4 regions of the Ornithinibacillus liuyingii genome follow, and region 4 is predicted to be linked to each of the others. Evidence: predicted binding sites of a transcription regulator. Region 4 holds the regulator's gene; each other region holds the start of a gene.
What was found. The regulator LexA, encoded in region 4, represses DNA repair genes until DNA is damaged. The targets are predictions, from matches to a motif close to CGAACATATGTTCG.

Region 1 (4,152 bases), on a different contig from region 4:
TTATGTGAAGGCTGCTGTTGATGGGAGCTCTTATTACAAGCTTCCTAAGATTATCGAATGGTTAACAGGTAGTATTGGGTATCATCATGTACACCACTTAAGCCCAAGAGTGCCAAATTATAACCTAGAAAAGGCACATGAATCCACACCACCATTGCAAAAGGCGACAACAATCACTTTAGCAACAAGCTTAAAATCGATTCATTTCCGATTGTATGATGAAGCTAGTAAAACCTTTGTCAGTTTTAAGGAAATAAAGGATCAAGTGAAAGCGCAAAAGAACGACCTGCAGTTATCGACGAGAAGAGCTAGTATAGAAGATAAATAGTGAATCCAAAAGCCCTTTTATTATCGATGAAAGGGTTTTTGTATGACTGGTTATCTGCTATACTCAGGAGAAATAGAACTTAGGAGGGTATCAAATGCAAAAATGGTATCAAATTATCTACAAGAATACAGGACTTAGCATTTATTTGTGGATTGTATTTTGTATTTTACCCTTCTATTTCATTATTCGTTACTTTACGCCAATCGAAATATTAGTTGGCATTTTGATGGTTGTATTGTTTTTTACCGCATATCGATTATCGTTTATCAAAAAAGGCTGGACGGTTTATTTGTCTGTTGGAATAGAAATAGCAATTAGCATTGGAATGACGATTTACTTTGGATTTGTATATTTTTCTCTTTTTCTTGCCTTCTATATGGGAAATATCCAAAATAAGGCAGGATTTATTACATTATATGTCGTTAATTTAGTTACCACTATTTCTGCAACTACTCTTGGTTTCTTTACGCAAAGCCAAATCTTCTTTTCTCAATTACCATTCATCGTAATTAGTGTTATTGGGGTAATACTAATTCCTGTTAATATATTCTACCGTATAAATCGAGAAAAACTGGAGGACCAATTAGAGGATGCCAATAATCGAATCTCCCAATTAATGATTTTAGAAGAAAGGCAACGCATCGCTCGGGATTTGCATGATACATTGGGACAAAAGCTATCTTTAATTGGATTGAAAAGTGATTTAGCTGCAAGATTACTTCAAAAGCATCCAGAAAGGGTCCAAAAAGAGATTCTTGATATTCATCAAACAGCAAGAACAGCATTAAAGGAAGTACGGGAAATGGTTTCCGATATGCGTACGACAAGATTAGAGGATGAAGTAATTCATGTTCAACAGGTGCTGGAGGCTGCGGAAATGGAATACGTGTTAGAAGGTGACCCGAAGCTTGTGCATACGCCATTATTTGTAGAAGGAGTACTCAGTATGTGCCTAAAGGAAGCTGTAACCAATATCATAAAGCATAGCAAGGCTACATCCTGTCGAATTGCCATTCAACAAACACCGAGTGAGATTTGTATCCAAGTACAAGATGATGGTGTCGGGATCGGAGAGATTACAGATAAAAAAGGTAATGGGCTACGTGGTATGAGAGAACGTTTAGACTTTGTTAACGGAATTTTACATATGGAAAGTGGGAATGGTACCCTGCTTTCGATAAGCGTTCCAAATGTTGTTCAACCATTACCAGAGGAGAGGTTGTCATGATTCGAATTGTGATTGCAGAGGACCAACGGATGCTACTCGGGGCACTTGGTTCATTGCTAGATTTAGAGGATGATATGGAGGTTGTCGGAAAAGCCCAAGATGGCGTCGAAGCCTTAGAAATGGTTAAGCTCCATCAACCGGATATTTGTATAATGGACATTGAAATGCCTTTAAAGAGTGGCTTAGATGTAGCCGAAGAATTAAAAAATGAGGCATGTAAAATCATTATATTAACAACATTTGCTAGAGCAGGTTATTTTGAACGTGCAAGGGATGCCAATGTAAGTGGATATTTATTAAAAGACAGTCCAAGTGAAGAATTGGCAAATTCAATCCGCATCATTATGGAAGGAAGAAAAATCTATGCACCTGAATTAATCGATATAGCATTCAATAAAGAGCAAAACCCACTTTCCGACCGGGAAGAGCAGGTTATTCATTTGATTGCGGAAGGAAAGAACACAGAAGAAATAGCAAACCAGCTCTTCCTTACCAAAGGAACAGTGCGGAATTATGTATCGGTAATCCTAGACAAATTGGAGGCTAGCAATCGGATCGAAGCTATCTCTCGTTTTAAGGAAAAGGGTTGGTTTAAATAATCGCCATGCTTGTTTGTTAGACCTCGCTTCGGTAGGAAGCGAGGTCTTTTTTACAGCTTCTGCATCGAAAAGAGAATCGAAAGCCATTTTAATACCTATCAGTTTTTCTTCCATAAACAATTGACTTTATCCAATAAACATACTAACATAATAAACATAAGTTTATAATATAAACAAAAGTTTGGTTAGGTGGCATGATATGAATTTCTCACTTAATGAAAATGAACAAAAACTCTTTAATTTAATTAAGAAAAACCCTTTTATTTCACAGCAGGAACTGGCAGAGGAGATGAATCTATCCAGACCTTCCGTTGCGAACCTTATTTCAGGTCTAGTGAAAAAAGGTTATATTCACGGCAAAGCCTATATTGTAGGGGACGATAAGCAAATTGTCTGCATAGGTGGCGCGAATGTTGACCGGAAGTTTTACATAAAGGGTAAGCTTCAGTATGGGACTTCGAATCCAATCAGGTCTGTACAAAGTGCAGGTGGAGTGGCTAGAAATGTCGCAGAGAATCTAGGACGGTTAGGGAAAAATGTATCGCTACTCACGGCCAGCGGTTTTGACGCGGAATGGCATTTTATTGAAGAGGCTTCCTCTAGCTATATGAGCCTAACCCATACCATTCCATTAGTAAAAGAAGCGACAGGGTCTTATTCAGCTGTGATTGATCAATCGGGTGAGTTAGTATTGGCTTTAGCGGATATGGATATTTATGATTCCATTACACCAGAAGTACTACAACCAAAGCTTTCTAAGTTCTCCCTGGCAAGATGTTTCGTAGCCGATTTGAACTTGCCTATGGATACGTTAGCTTCTATCAAACAGTTTGCCTTAAGTAGAAATATTCCACTAGTATTTATTGCGGTATCTGCCCCGAAGATGGACAGACTACCGAAGGACTTACAAGGACTAACCTGGTTAATTACGAACTGTGATGAGACCGAGGCCTTTTTCGATATCGCTATTAAGACGAAGGCAGACTGGCAAGAAGCAGCTCATAAATGGTTGCAATTAGGAATTGAAAATATTGTAGTAACCAATGGAAAAGAAGGAGCACTAATCGGAAATCTAGAAGAAGGAATTCATCATATGCCAGCATTAGAAGTGACGAATGTCCATGATGTTACAGGGGCAGGAGATGCCTTTTCTGCAGGGGTAATCTATGCATGGCTGGAAGGGGAAAGTCTTCCTACTATCGCGAAGGCAGCTGCCGTTAATTCTTCTAAAACAATCCAAACGAATTATACCGTAAGACAAGATTTGACACCTCAACAACTTAAATTAGATATGGAGGAAGTAGAATGAGACATTATGTAGAACTATCAGCAGAAGTAAAACAAGCAAAGGAACAAGGAAAACCAGTAGTTGCATTGGAATCGACTATCATCTCTCATGGGATGCCATATCCACAAAACGTGCAAACAGCTCGCGAAGTGGAACAAATCATTCGTGATAATGGTGCTGTACCTGCTACGATAGCATTGATTGATGGGAAAATTAAAGTAGGCTTAACAGATGAGGAATTAGAGCAATTTGGCAATAGTCAAGGTGTTGCGAAGGTTTCCCGTCGTGACCTTCCATACATTTTAGCTACGAAGCAATTAGGAGCAACTACAGTAGCTGCTACAATGATTTGTGCAGAGCTTGCTGATATTAACATATTTGTTACGGGAGGTATTGGTGGTGTACACCGAGGTGCAGAAACAACCATGGATATTTCGGCAGATTTAGAAGAGCTTGCACAAACGAATGTAGCAGTAGTATGTGCTGGAGCTAAATCCATTCTCGATTTAGGACTAACAATGGAATACCTAGAAACAAAAGGGGTTCCCGTAATCGGTTACCAGACAGAAGTTTTACCTGCATTTTATACGAGAACAAGCGAATATCCGGTCAACTTCTCAGCGGAGAACGTAGATGTCATTGCGAAGACATTAAAATCAAAATGGGATATAGAGCTTCAAGGTGGAGCGGTTATTGCTAATCCAATTCC
Region 2 (4,152 bases), on a different contig from region 4:
ACACCCATTACGATAGTTAAATCTTCATTTTTCGCAGGAGCTGAGATGATTACTTTCTTCGCACCAGCATCAATATGTTTTTGAGAAGAATCACGATCAACGAAGCGACCAGTAGATTCAACTACTACTTCAACACCAAGCTCGCCCCATGGAAGATTGCCTGGGTCACGCTCAGCTAATACCTTAATTTCTTTTCCACCAACAACGATGTTAGAACCGTTAACGGATACTTCTTCCTCTAATACACCATGTACTGAGTCATATTTTAATAGATGTGCAAGCATATTAGCATCTGTTAAGTCATTTACTGCTACGATTTCTACATCGTCTCTTTTTAGTGCTTGACGAAATACATTACGTCCAATACGACCAAAACCATTAATACCAACTTTTACTGCCATTGTATATTCCTCCTAAAATTCTATAAGTATTATTTATTTAAAGGGAAGTATCCCTTAAAATCTGTTCCGCAGCTGCCTCATCCGTAATGAGCACATTGCTTGTACCATGCTTGAAATAGGATTCGATTGCTTTAGCCTTCGATTTACCACCAGCAACGGTAACCACATGTTTCATCGACTCTAAATCCTCTAACTGCAATCCAACAGTACGCACCTTGTGAACAACATTACCTTGCTGATCAAAGTAGTAACCAAATGCTTCACTAACTGCATTTTCCTCTACTAGCTTTTCCCTTAATTCATGTGGTGTCTTTCGGCGCTCTGCCATCGTCAATGCATCTCCAATTCCATGTAAGACAATATCAGCATTTTTTATAAGCTGTAAGACTTCTATTATAGAAGGCTCCTGGATGATGTTTTGATAGGAAGAGTCACTAATTGGATCTGGGACATAAAGTAGACGATAATCTCCCTGTGCTTTACGGGACATTTGTGCCACAATCGTATTGGCTTGGTTTTCCATTTTCTCTCCAATGCCACCACGTGCTGGTACAAATAGGCAATTATTTTCTAATTCGAACGGTGTCATTACACTTGCAACAGAAGCCATCGTCGTTCCACCTGTTACAGCAATCGTAGCATTGGGCGATATAATCTTTTTAAGATATGAGACACAAGCTTTTCCCATCTCTTGTTTAACCCATTCTGCGTCATCACTGTTTCCTGGAACTACAATAACATTCTCTACTTGTAATGTTTCCTTAATTCGATTTTCTAAAACAGTTAAGCCCATTATTTCACTCATAAATTGATTGAGTTGTTCTAGAACCTTTTCACCTTGTTCCGTAACAAGCATACCCTTTGTCGTAACTTCTAATAACCCCTGTTCGTAAAGTAAATCAATTTCACTTCGAACCTGTCTTTCCGTTAATTGACTACTTTCCGCAAGACCTCTTCTACCAATAGGTTGATAGAGGTTTACCGTGCGCAACAGAGAGAATCTGGTTTGCATTACTTCTAACAAGTCAGGTATGAGCTTTTTCTGTAGGTCGAATATTTCTTTCATGACATTACCCCTTTAGAATCGGGAACAAAAATGTCCCACGCATTCTTATGGTGTCCCACATGTCCCAAAAAAATACACATAGTAGAATCCTATGTACATTATTATCATATCATAATGCGTAAAATATACAACCAATATGATTGTAAATTATCCTTATTTCTTTTGTAAATTCACATTCAAGGTTGTTTCAACCGAATTGTAGTCAATCTGTTCACAATTCAACTGAACTCCATTTATTTCGATTACTGGAATGGATAAATGATAGCTTTCTAACCATTCGTCATTTGTATAAATATCTCGTTTCTCGATTTCAAAATGATAATCCTGTTGGAACATTCCTAGTAATGCTTCAGCGCTATCACAAAGAGAACAGTTTTCTTTCGTGTAGAATATGACTTTTTCCATTAGGGCACCTTCTATATTTAACTTTTCTAAGACCATAGTATACAATACAAACCAATAAATCCAAAAATTATGCTCCTACATGGTTAGAAATTGCACCAGTAGATAATATATTGTCTAGTTTAAAGGTTCTTATTTTCTTACGCCAATAGCAATAAGCCAACATATAATCCTGGTTCATACTTAATACCCGAATAAAACGTTTAGAAACATTATTATGTCGATCGATATAGAAAATAATTATTTTCTCTTTGTTTTCCATTGAACGTAGAAACAGCCTCTTCATAGCCAAAGCCTCCCGATAGGAACGTTTGTTCTCATTATATCATTTAGAACATGTTGAAGCAAGGCTATGTTTTATAAAACTCTATAGCACTTAGTACTTATATAATACGTACTAAGTCATTTATAGAACGCCTATCCAAACGTCAATTTTAAATCTTTTTTATAGAAATCTACTAAACTAAAATGATAAAATAATATGCGATTATAAGTATAAAGAACTAATTATAATTCCCTAAACGCTAATTATTTTATTCAATAAAATATAATAAAGAGTGATATCATGCCAAAATCAAAAATTGCTGTAGCTTATGAGATAGTTTGTAGTTACCCTACAAGATTTAAATATACCAAAAGAATAAAGAGTCTGGGGAATTTTGAAGGAAAGAAGGGATTAGTCAATGACGACCGAAAGAATTCAAACTCATAAGAGGAGAATATCTTTTTTTGATGGAGGATTAGTACAGTACATCGGGTGGCGAATAGCAGGTTGGTTAGTTACTATTTTTACTTTAGGAATTTGCTATCCTTGGGCAGTTACAATGATTTATGGTTGGAAAATCAATCATACCGTAGTTGAAGGGAAAAGACTGAAGTTTAATGGTACTGCTATTGGTCTATTTGGGAATTGGATTAAGTGGTGGTTTTTAACAATAATCACGCTTGGAATCTATGGTTTCTGGGTGTTTATAAAACTAGAAAATTGGAAAGTAAAACATACTACATTTGAAAATTAAACCTAGATAACTACATTTAGTTGCCCATACTCTCTAATAAATTGTAGAAGATAGGTGTTGAAATGAAGTTCAAAAAACCAAAATCTCCTATTTCAAAAGTTAAATCTAGCGTAAAAAGGTCAGTGAACAAGACAGTTGTACCAGGTTATGGTAAAGGCGGAGCAACTGCTTTAAGTAATCCAAAGAAATACGTAAAGAAAAGACTGTTAGGACAACCACTGTCTAAAAAAAGGAAAAAAGGATTACTTTCATTGTTCAAATAGGAACCATTAAGGGATGCATTTAGTTGCATCCCTTAACTACATACCAAATACTCCCGTGTCGATTATCAACTTTCGGAAGAATCTTTTAAGTATCTAAGATTACAATTATGACTGACTAGTGAATACATATCTGAGAGCACTAGATTTATTAGAGAAAGCCCCAATTCTAATAACTGGGGCTTTTGATTACTTCTAGATTACACAGTAAATTACTTACCTAACTCTCAAACGGTCGCCTGGACGAATAACATCACTTGTCATTCCATTCAAGCTCTTAATAGCTTCAACTGTAGTATTATACTGTTGTGCGATACCCCACAATGTTTCCCCAGATTGGACAATGTGGTAAACTACCCCACCACTGACAATCAGAACCTGGCCTGGATAAATGGTATCACCTGTAAGACCGTTTAAATCCTTTAATTGTTGTACCGTCATATTATGGGCTTGGGCAATACTCCACAATGTATCACCAGGCTGTACTGTGTAAGTATTAGTTCCTCCATTATCTTTCCTTCTTAATCCAAAATGAGAAGCAATGGCATCAGCTAGTGCCTTCCCTGTTCGATCCATTACGATATCATCACGCATTTTGACAATATCAATGGTGGAATCCATAAACCCACCTTCAATTAGAATTGCTGGCATATTGGATTCACGAAGCATATGGAAGTTTTCCGATTTAATACCACGATCTCGTAAGCCCATTGCACCAACTATAGCCGGGTGAATTTTTCTTGCTAAAGCAAGACCAGTAGAAGAACCAGGATAATGGTAGGTTTCAGTACCAGTCCAAGTACCCCATTGACCTGTGTTAGCGTTGTGATGATAAGATACCAAAATATCTGCACCTTCACTATTTGCCTTATTCGTACGTGCTGTTAAAGATACATCGGTGTTCCCAGTTGGGTCATCTAAACGAATAATAATGGCATTTTCATATTCATTCAAATACCTAGTAGCTGCAACTACTACTTTGTTGTTGAAATACCATTCCCTTT
Region 3 (4,152 bases), on a different contig from region 4:
GCTCTCATACTCTTTATTTAGCTGAGCTAGATTGGCTTCTTGCTCCTGTAGACGTTTAGCTTGTCTTTGCCACTCTACCTGTCGTGAAGCGGCTTGTTCTTCAAGTGGGACAAGTTGCTGAGCGGTTCTAGCAAGGTGAAGCCTTGCTTTCTGTTCTGCCATTGAAGATTTCTGCTGATCAAGCCGATGCTGTTGTACTAAGAGGGCTTGTTGTTCCTTAAACTTCTCTTCAATGATACTCGCTTTTCTGAGCTTATCCTCTACAAGTTTTAACTTTTCCCGCTGCTTCCCTATTGCTTCGTTTTGCTCAGTCGCTCTATTCTCTGTTTCTTCAATTTCTAGACGGAGTTTATCTAGTTTAACCTCATTAGTATCCGACTCTTCTATTTCAACATGTTGCCAGTCAATTTTAGATAGTTCATATTCCATATCCGCTTCTAGCTTTTTCATTTGAGTTTCTAATTCTTTCGCTTGAATTTTTAATTCATCCGTCATTTTTTCATAAAAATGGGTACGGAATATCTTCTGAAGAATGGCTTCACGTTCTCTACTATTTTCTGAGATGAGCTTACGAAATTCTCCTTGAGGAATTAGTACCATTTTACGAAATTGCTCATAATCAAATCCAAGCTTCTCTTCAATTGTTTCATTGACATCCTTAATACGAGAGGATAGCAATTGTTTTTCTCCATTGACAATCTCATACAGGATTGCCTTAGCTGGCTCTTCGGTGTAACCATCGCCACGTTCTTTTTTCTTTTGTTGCTTAGGATTACGTATAATCTCATACACGCGGTTATTTAGGGCAAATTGGAATACTACTTCAGTAGGCTCATCTATTGCTGCAAAATGGCTGCGTAGCGAGTCTTGGTCACGATCAGAGCCACTTGCTCTCCCATATAAAGCATAACAAATCGCATCAAACACAGTTGTCTTTCCAGCACCAGTGGGGCCAGTTATTAGAAAAATAGATTCATCACCTAACAACTCAAAGTCAATAACTTGCTTTTCTAAATAGGGACCGAAAGCAGTCACACTTAGCTTGATTGCACGCATTTTATTCCCCTCTTTCCTTTGCCATTACAGTCGAAATCGTACTTTCGATATACGCCATTCGTTTCTCATCGATCGCTTCACCAGTAATCTCTTCATAAAAGGAAGCAAATAGCTCTGTATGAGATTGTGTTTGCTTTTGGCGAATTTGTTGTAAATCTAGTAAGCTCTTGGTTGTAGAAAATCCAACCCGCTCTAATCGTAAAATATTCGGATACACTTTCCTTAGCTTGTACATCGGATCCATTATCTGTCCCTTGTCGAGAAGGCGGATGTGCAAGTAATCCTCATTGTTTTCTAGTGGATTGGTAAGAAGATCCTCAAAATATCCTTCCACAATACGCATATCATGCTTCGGTACTAACGGAATAGCTTTTAACTCACACGTTCCATCAGCGTCTAGTTCAATAATGGTGACAGACTTCTTATGAGTAGCTTCAGAAAAGGAGTATTTTAAAATCGAACCACTATACCTTACCTCATCTCGCTTAATACGCTGTGGTTGATGCAAATGTCCTAACGCAACATAAACAAAGTCTTGAAACAAATTCGCATCAACATATGGAGTTCCACCAATCATCGATAATCGCTCCTCTGATTCAGACTCCATTCCCCCAGCTACAAAAGCATGTCCTACAAATAGGTGACGTTCCTTCATGTCATGATGCTCTCTAATATAGTTCGTTACGGCTTCCATTGCTGTTTGATGGGAATGAATCGTATCATCGTTAAATAGTTCCCTAGCCTCGGCAGGCTCAATGTATGGAACTAAATGAAAGTAAACAGGACCATGCTCGTCTTCTATAACAACAGGCTCAAGACTTCTACTTAGCCTGGTTTCAATATAAAGCCCTTGTGAGCGGAATAATTCCGTGCCAAATTCTAAACGTTCTGGACTATCATGATTACCAGAAATCGCTAATACTGGGATCTTTATGTCTGTTACAAGGGTTGTTAATACGCGATTTAATAAATCTACAGCTTCCTTTGGTGGAATAGCTCTATCATACAAATCGCCTGCAATTACTAACACATCCGGGTTCTCTGTTCGAATGATGTCTACTAACTGATCAAGAATATACGCTTGTTCCTCTGTCATATGAACGCTATTCACAATCTTTCCAAGATGCCAATCAGCGGTGTGTACTATTTTCATACTACTTTCCCCCTTGTGATTTCTTCTTCTATTTTATCATGTTTCGTTACTCTACAGTATATTGCTTTCTTGATAAACAAACAAATGTTCGTATATAATAAGGATGAGGTGATAAAATCGTGAATGATAGAGGATCCATCAAATGGACTTCATTAATGCTCCCTGAGCATGTAGAACTCCTAAAATCTATATGGAGTGAGGATAAACGTATCCAACGGCCTCTACTAGATGAGCAGGAGCTTGAGCTAATAAACAATCAAATGATCGAGGCGTATCAGGACAATCAGCTTATTACATTAACGTATTACCAAAGCGGGAAAATGTTAGCGATTAGTGGGACGATTCAAAGGTTCGATCAACTAAAGCAAAAGGTTCTCTTGAAGAATCTAAACGAAGAAATACTAGCTATTCCATTTAACGATATATATCGTATTCAATCATAGTAATGGGTCTGTCTAATCGACAGACCCTAGTTTAATCTTTTTCTTTTATTACATATATTTCCCACAGCGAGTCAAATACAGATATCGCATTGGTGAATGGACTATTCCATTCTAAATACTCGCTAATTTCGTCATAGTTATCAGAGTGCCTCGGAAAATTATGATCCTGAAACATCCAATCTGCCAGTTTACTTTCCTCATCTGGCTTCTTTTTTCCACGATAGCTCATCATAAAATGATAGAACGAGCGCATATAAAACACCTCAAAAATATAAATTAGCCTTCCATAAATTCACGATGCTTCTTCTCTTTCTTTCTATATACCGTAGTAGAAAGGTAAATACTGATTTCATATAATAGAAAGAACGGAATTGCAACGATTAATGGTAAAATAAAGTCTGGTGGTGTAACCATCGCAGCAACGATAATCAAAATAAAATAAGCATATTTTCTCATTTTTCGCATCGCGTTTGGCGATAAAATGCCAATACTAGTTAAAAACATCGCAATAATTGGTATTTCAAAAATAATAGCAAATGGTAAAGTAATGCGAAAGACGAACTTAAAATACTTTTCTACCGTAAACATTTCATTAAACATACCATCATTTAGTGATAATAAGAATGGTAATATTAAATTGATAAACATGATATAACCAACAACTAGTCCACCAACAAACAGCAGGAAAATGACCGGGATATACGCTAAGGATGCTCTTCTTTCTTTAGGCGTAAGCCCTGGCTTAATAAACAACCAAATCTGCAAAGCTAATATTGGAAGAGTAGCAGCTAATGCAACGATTCCAGCCATAGTAAATTGCACCCAAAACACTTCTCCTAAACCAATTACTGCTAGTTTAAAGTCAATATGACTCTCAAAAAATCCATAAATATCTCTAACATATACAAAACCTATAATAAAAAACGCAACAAAGAAGAGAGCAGTTACCACTAACCTATTTCTAAGCTCCGCTAGATGACCAGTAAAATTCATTTCTTTCTCTTTATTCTTACGCGCCATACAAAACACCCCAAGAGTTCAAATGCTGTATCAAATTTCATTATACTAATACTTGTTATAAAAGCTTGTCTATATACGGTATACTAGGAATCCTCACCATGATCTGGCAAGAAAGAGATCACAACAGAAAAGAAGATGCAAGGTTATCCACCTTACACCTTTAGTTAGTCATTTTTAATCGTTGTATTTACTTCGTTAACCGGCTTTTCTTGCTTGTTATCCTCTGAAACAATGTCCTTTGCAGCATTGCGAAACTCGCGTAATGAACTACCAAAAGCCTTTCCGATTTCAGGTAGTTTCGACGGACCAAAGATGACTAATGCAACAATAAGAATTAATATTAAACCAGGTACACCGATACCACTCATTGCTGTTCACTCCAAGTAATTTATTTATTATCCTTACCTTGCGTAAGATCTTTTGCATCCTTAATTTCTTCCGTTACATCTTCCGTTAAATCCTTTGCAGATTTCTTGAACT
Region 4 (4,152 bases):
TTTAGGAGTCACGTCATTTCCTGCTGGATCAATTACCGTCATGGTCTTCAATTGATTCTTAAAAGAGTTGCGGACATTCCCTAAATACTCTTCTCGTAGTTTTTTTCTCTCTTTTTCTTCATCCTTTGTTAGTCCTTCTGCAGTCTTTGCCTTTTTAGCCAGTGCATTAATACGATCTAATTTTTCTTTTGAAATCATCTCATAACCTCCTAGAATAAATCTATCTTATTCATCATTATTAATATTAAAAAGCAAGAACACGACACGTTCTTGCTTTTTAATATTACCTGTTCAACTTATCTGAATCAATTATTTGATATTCTTGGTATCTTCTATGGACAGTAGCCTTTGAGATAGAATATCCCAATCCAGTTAACGTCTTTGCAATTTCACTGAAGGTAAGGCCATTATTTCGTAATCGAATGATTTCCTCGATTGGTACTTCCTTTCTCTCCCTACCTGGAGCTAAATGCTGATTAGCAAGATTCTTAGCTGGATTATAGCCATTCTCTATCGCTTTTTTCATACCTCGTTTTATTTTTACATTGTGAATTTTGCGTTGGTATTCCTCCACTATACCGACAATCTGTAATACCATAGAATCTGATTCGGATAATTCTAGCTTTCCATCGTGAATCGCAGTGTAGATGGAAATATTCAACTTCGCTAATTGATGAAACAATGCTATTTTTGTATTTCCTCGACCTAATCTTGTTTCATCTTGAATAAGGAGAGCATCTGCTTGTCCACGTTCAAACGTTTCAAGCATGTCAAATATTCCATCTCGTTCTACTTCATATCCACTCGCTTGCTCCTCTATACATTTTACAACATGGAATTGATACCGATTTGCCAATTGGCATAATTCTTCCTTCTGTCTAGCTAATGACGTTTCCTGAACTTTTTTATCTGTACTTACTCTGCAGTATATAATGACATTCAATTTATTAACTCCTATTATGCACTAATTAATGATACGTATAAGAAACCTAATGTTACAGCAAAAGCAACAATATAAAATAAATCTGTCTTGTTTACTTTACCAAACATTTTTTCATCATCCCTTCTCGATTATATCACAAGAACCTTTGTTCGTATTTTTATTATATCAGAACATATGATCTTGTCAATGATTTTTCGAACGAATGTTTGCATTATATGCCATACGATGGTAAACTAGCATTAATAAATAATATGTGCGAGGTGTTTAATAGATGACAAAATTATCAACTAGACAACAAGCTATACTTGAATACATAAAAGAACAAGTCAAATTAAAAGGTTATCCACCATCTGTTAGAGAAATTGCTGAAGCAGTGGGCCTTGCCTCAAGCTCAACTGTTCACGGGCACCTCTCTAGATTAGAAAGCAAAGGTTTTATTCGCCGAGATCCTACTAAACCCCGAGCAATAGAAATACTAGATTTGGATGAAGAAAGTAATATACCTAGGGAAGAAGCTCGCTATGCACCCGTTATTGGTAAAGTAACAGCTGGTATACCTATTACTGCTGTAGAAAATATTGAAGAATTTGTGCCAGTCCCTAGCTCAACTGCAGGTCCTGATGAAAATCTATTTGTCCTAGTAATTGATGGTGAGAGTATGATTGAGGCTGGTATTTTAGACGGTGATATGGTAATAGTGAAACAACAGAGTACAGCACAAAATGGAGATATTGTTGTAGCAATGACGGAAGATGATGAAGCAACCGTAAAGCGATTTTTCAAAGAAAAAGATTATATTCGCTTACAGCCTGAAAACGCAACAATGGAACCATTAATATATAAGAATGTATCGATTCTTGGTAAAGTAGTTGGGCTTTATCGTCATATTCATTAACGATATATCGAAATACAAAAACGCATTTGCTCTTCTCTTAGCAAATGCGTTTTTAATAGGATCGGAAAGCTAGTGTAAATTCTATCAAAATAAACCGGTGAGCTAGGAGGATTCTCCTATACTCACCGGTTTTCTTTTCTATTAGTAGTTAGTTAAATATTGATCTCTTTCCCATGGATGTACGCTTGTGCGGAACATATCCCATTCGATTTCTTTTGCTTCAATATAATGTTCAAATAGATGCTCCCCTAATGCTTCTACAATAACTTCATCATTTTTAAGTTCTTGTAATGCATCAATTAGCGATGATGGTAAATCTTTAATTCCAACTTCATCACGTTCTTCTTTTGTCATAACATAAATATTACGATCAACCGCAGGTGGTGGTGTCATATTGTTACGGATTCCATCAAGTCCCGCTGCTAATAAAACAGATAATGCCATATATGGATTAGCTGCTGGATCAACACTTCTTGCCTCAACACGTGTACTTAAACCACGAGAGTTTGGAATACGCATAAGACAGCTTCTGTTTGCTGCAGACCATGCAACATAGCTTGGTGCTTCATAGCCAGGTACTAGACGCTTATATGAGTTAACTGTTGGATTGGTTATCGCTGTAAATCCAGTAGCGTGCTTTACAATACCTGCAATAAATTGATAGGCTGTGTCACTTAATTCTAAATCTCCACTCGGGTTGTAGAATGCATTTTCTCCACCTTTAAATAGGGACATGTTAGTATGCATTCCAGAACCGTTTACTCCAAATAATGGCTTAGGCATAAACGTTGCGTGAAGATTATGTTTTCTAGCAATTGTCTTAACAACTAGCTTAAACGTTTGAATATCATCCGCATGTTTTAATGCATCAGAATATTTAAAGTCAATTTCATGTTGTCCAGGGGCAACCTCATGGTGAGATGCTTCAATCTCAAAGCCCATTTCTTCTAGTTCTAATACAATATCACGACGGCAATTTTCCCCTAAATCAGTAGGCGCTAAATCAAAATATCCACCATGGTCGTTTAGTTCTAAAGAAGGATCTCCCTTTTCATCTAATTTAAATAGGAAGAATTCCGGTTCAGTTCCAATATTGAAAGCATCAAAGCCAAGCTCTTCCATTTTCTTCAAATTACGTTTTAAGTTATAACGTGGGCACCCTTCAAATGGTGTACCATCAGGACGATAGATATCACAAATAAAACGGGCAACTTTTCCTTTTTCTGAAGTCCAAGGGAACACGACAAATGTATCTAAATCTGGATATAAATACATGTCAGATTCTTCAATACGCACAAATCCCTCAATAGATGAGCCATCAAACATCATTTTGTTATCAAGTGCTTTCTCTAATTGACTTAATGGGATTTCCACATTTTTAATTGTTCCTAGCATGTCTGTAAATTGAAGTCGAATAAATTTAACATTTTCTTCTTTGATTTTTCTTTCAATCTCTTCTCTCGAGTAACCCATAAATTTCTCTCCTCCTAAATTATAATCAGTATATTTTATAGGAATTCACTTCCCCTATACCTACCTATTCACAAAAAATCTAGCAAGTTCCCCTTGTCGTAGATTAGCTTTACCAAATCGATTCGCTTCGGTAATTTCTTGTCTTAAAATCGCTCGAAGCTCCTTATCTGTTAGAACAGATTTCTTCTCTTTTGGTAATGCTTTTTCCTTTTCTTCTGTTTTTTCTACATTAGAATCTTCATCAGTTAGTAATAATTTAATCCCTGCAAGGTTTAGACCTTTATCTAGATAATTCTTAATTTCTAGTAGACGATCTACATCATTGAATGAGAATAGTCGCTGATTCCCTTTTGTTCGCTCTGGATGAATTAAATCATTTTCTTCATAGTAGCGAATTTGCCTTGCGGTTAACTCGGTAAGCTTCATTACAATACCGATTCCAAACAAAGGCATGGAGCGTCGATCCTTATCATTCATGACTATGACCTCCCTTATCTACAAAATTATTATAATAAATGTCAGTTATTCTGTCAACCAGATGTTAGGAAACTTAACATATACCATGTATGTTAAGTTCAACCGTTATTTCTTATCTATAATAGCTTGTACAGCTTCCATTAACGCAATCTTTACATGAGCATACGTAAGTCCACCTTGTACGAACGCCGTATAAGGTTTTCGAATCGGGCCATCTGCTGACAATTCTATACTTGAGCCTTGAATAAATGTTCCAGCCGCCATAATGACATCATCCTCATATCCTGGCATTTCACTAGGATATGGTGTTACAAATGAATTGACAGGCGAGTTTTGCTGGATTGCTTGGCAAAAGGCTATCATT

Region 1: a site for LexA is predicted at 2,326-2,339, ahead of ACSKT4_RS11970 (carbohydrate kinase). Genes of this name have one in related genera too.
Region 2: a site for LexA is predicted at 2,174-2,187, ahead of ACSKT4_RS04850 (WYL domain-containing protein). Genes of this name have one in related genera too.
Region 3: a site for LexA is predicted at 2,287-2,300, ahead of ACSKT4_RS11645 (YolD-like family protein). Genes of this name have one in related genera too.

The regions. Positions count from the first base shown of each region.
Region 1 covers NZ_JBPWOS010000008.1:45,301-49,452, reverse strand. Annotated here, with positions in the region: gene desA (Delta(5) desaturase DesA) at 1-328, shown strand, start outside; gene ACSKT4_RS11980 (sensor histidine kinase) at 423-1,556, shown strand; gene ACSKT4_RS11975 (response regulator transcription factor) at 1,553-2,155, shown strand; gene ACSKT4_RS11970 (carbohydrate kinase) at 2,355-3,464, shown strand; gene ACSKT4_RS11965 (pseudouridine-5'-phosphate glycosidase) at 3,461-4,152, shown strand, end outside.
Region 2 covers NZ_JBPWOS010000003.1:56,629-60,780, forward strand. Annotated here, with positions in the region: gene gap (type I glyceraldehyde-3-phosphate dehydrogenase) at 1-401, opposite strand, end outside; gene ACSKT4_RS04840 (sugar-binding transcriptional regulator) at 439-1,467, opposite strand; gene ACSKT4_RS04845 (glutaredoxin family protein) at 1,621-1,872, opposite strand; gene ACSKT4_RS04850 (WYL domain-containing protein) at 1,940-2,155, opposite strand; gene ACSKT4_RS04855 (hypothetical protein) at 2,553-2,888, shown strand; gene ACSKT4_RS04860 (hypothetical protein) at 2,951-3,151, shown strand; gene ACSKT4_RS04865 (N-acetylmuramoyl-L-alanine amidase family protein) at 3,365-4,152, opposite strand, start outside.
Region 3 covers NZ_JBPWOS010000007.1:215,361-219,512, reverse strand. Annotated here, with positions in the region: gene ACSKT4_RS11655 (AAA family ATPase) at 1-1,056, opposite strand, end outside; gene ACSKT4_RS11650 (exonuclease SbcCD subunit D) at 1,058-2,209, opposite strand; gene ACSKT4_RS11645 (YolD-like family protein) at 2,329-2,652, shown strand; gene ACSKT4_RS11640 (YozE family protein) at 2,684-2,905, opposite strand; gene tatC (twin-arginine translocase subunit TatC) at 2,929-3,672, opposite strand; gene ACSKT4_RS11630 (twin-arginine translocase TatA/TatE family subunit) at 3,837-4,040, opposite strand; gene tatA (twin-arginine translocase TatA/TatE family subunit) at 4,061-4,152, opposite strand, start outside.
Region 4 covers NZ_JBPWOS010000001.1:480,058-484,209, reverse strand. Annotated here, with positions in the region: gene ACSKT4_RS02425 (DUF896 domain-containing protein) at 1-198, opposite strand, end outside; gene ACSKT4_RS02420 (YneB family resolvase-like protein) at 284-943, opposite strand; gene lexA (transcriptional repressor LexA) at 1,215-1,838, shown strand; gene glnA (type I glutamate--ammonia ligase) at 1,980-3,311, opposite strand; gene ACSKT4_RS02405 (MerR family transcriptional regulator) at 3,372-3,788, opposite strand; gene ACSKT4_RS02400 (methionine gamma-lyase family protein) at 3,894-4,152, opposite strand, start outside.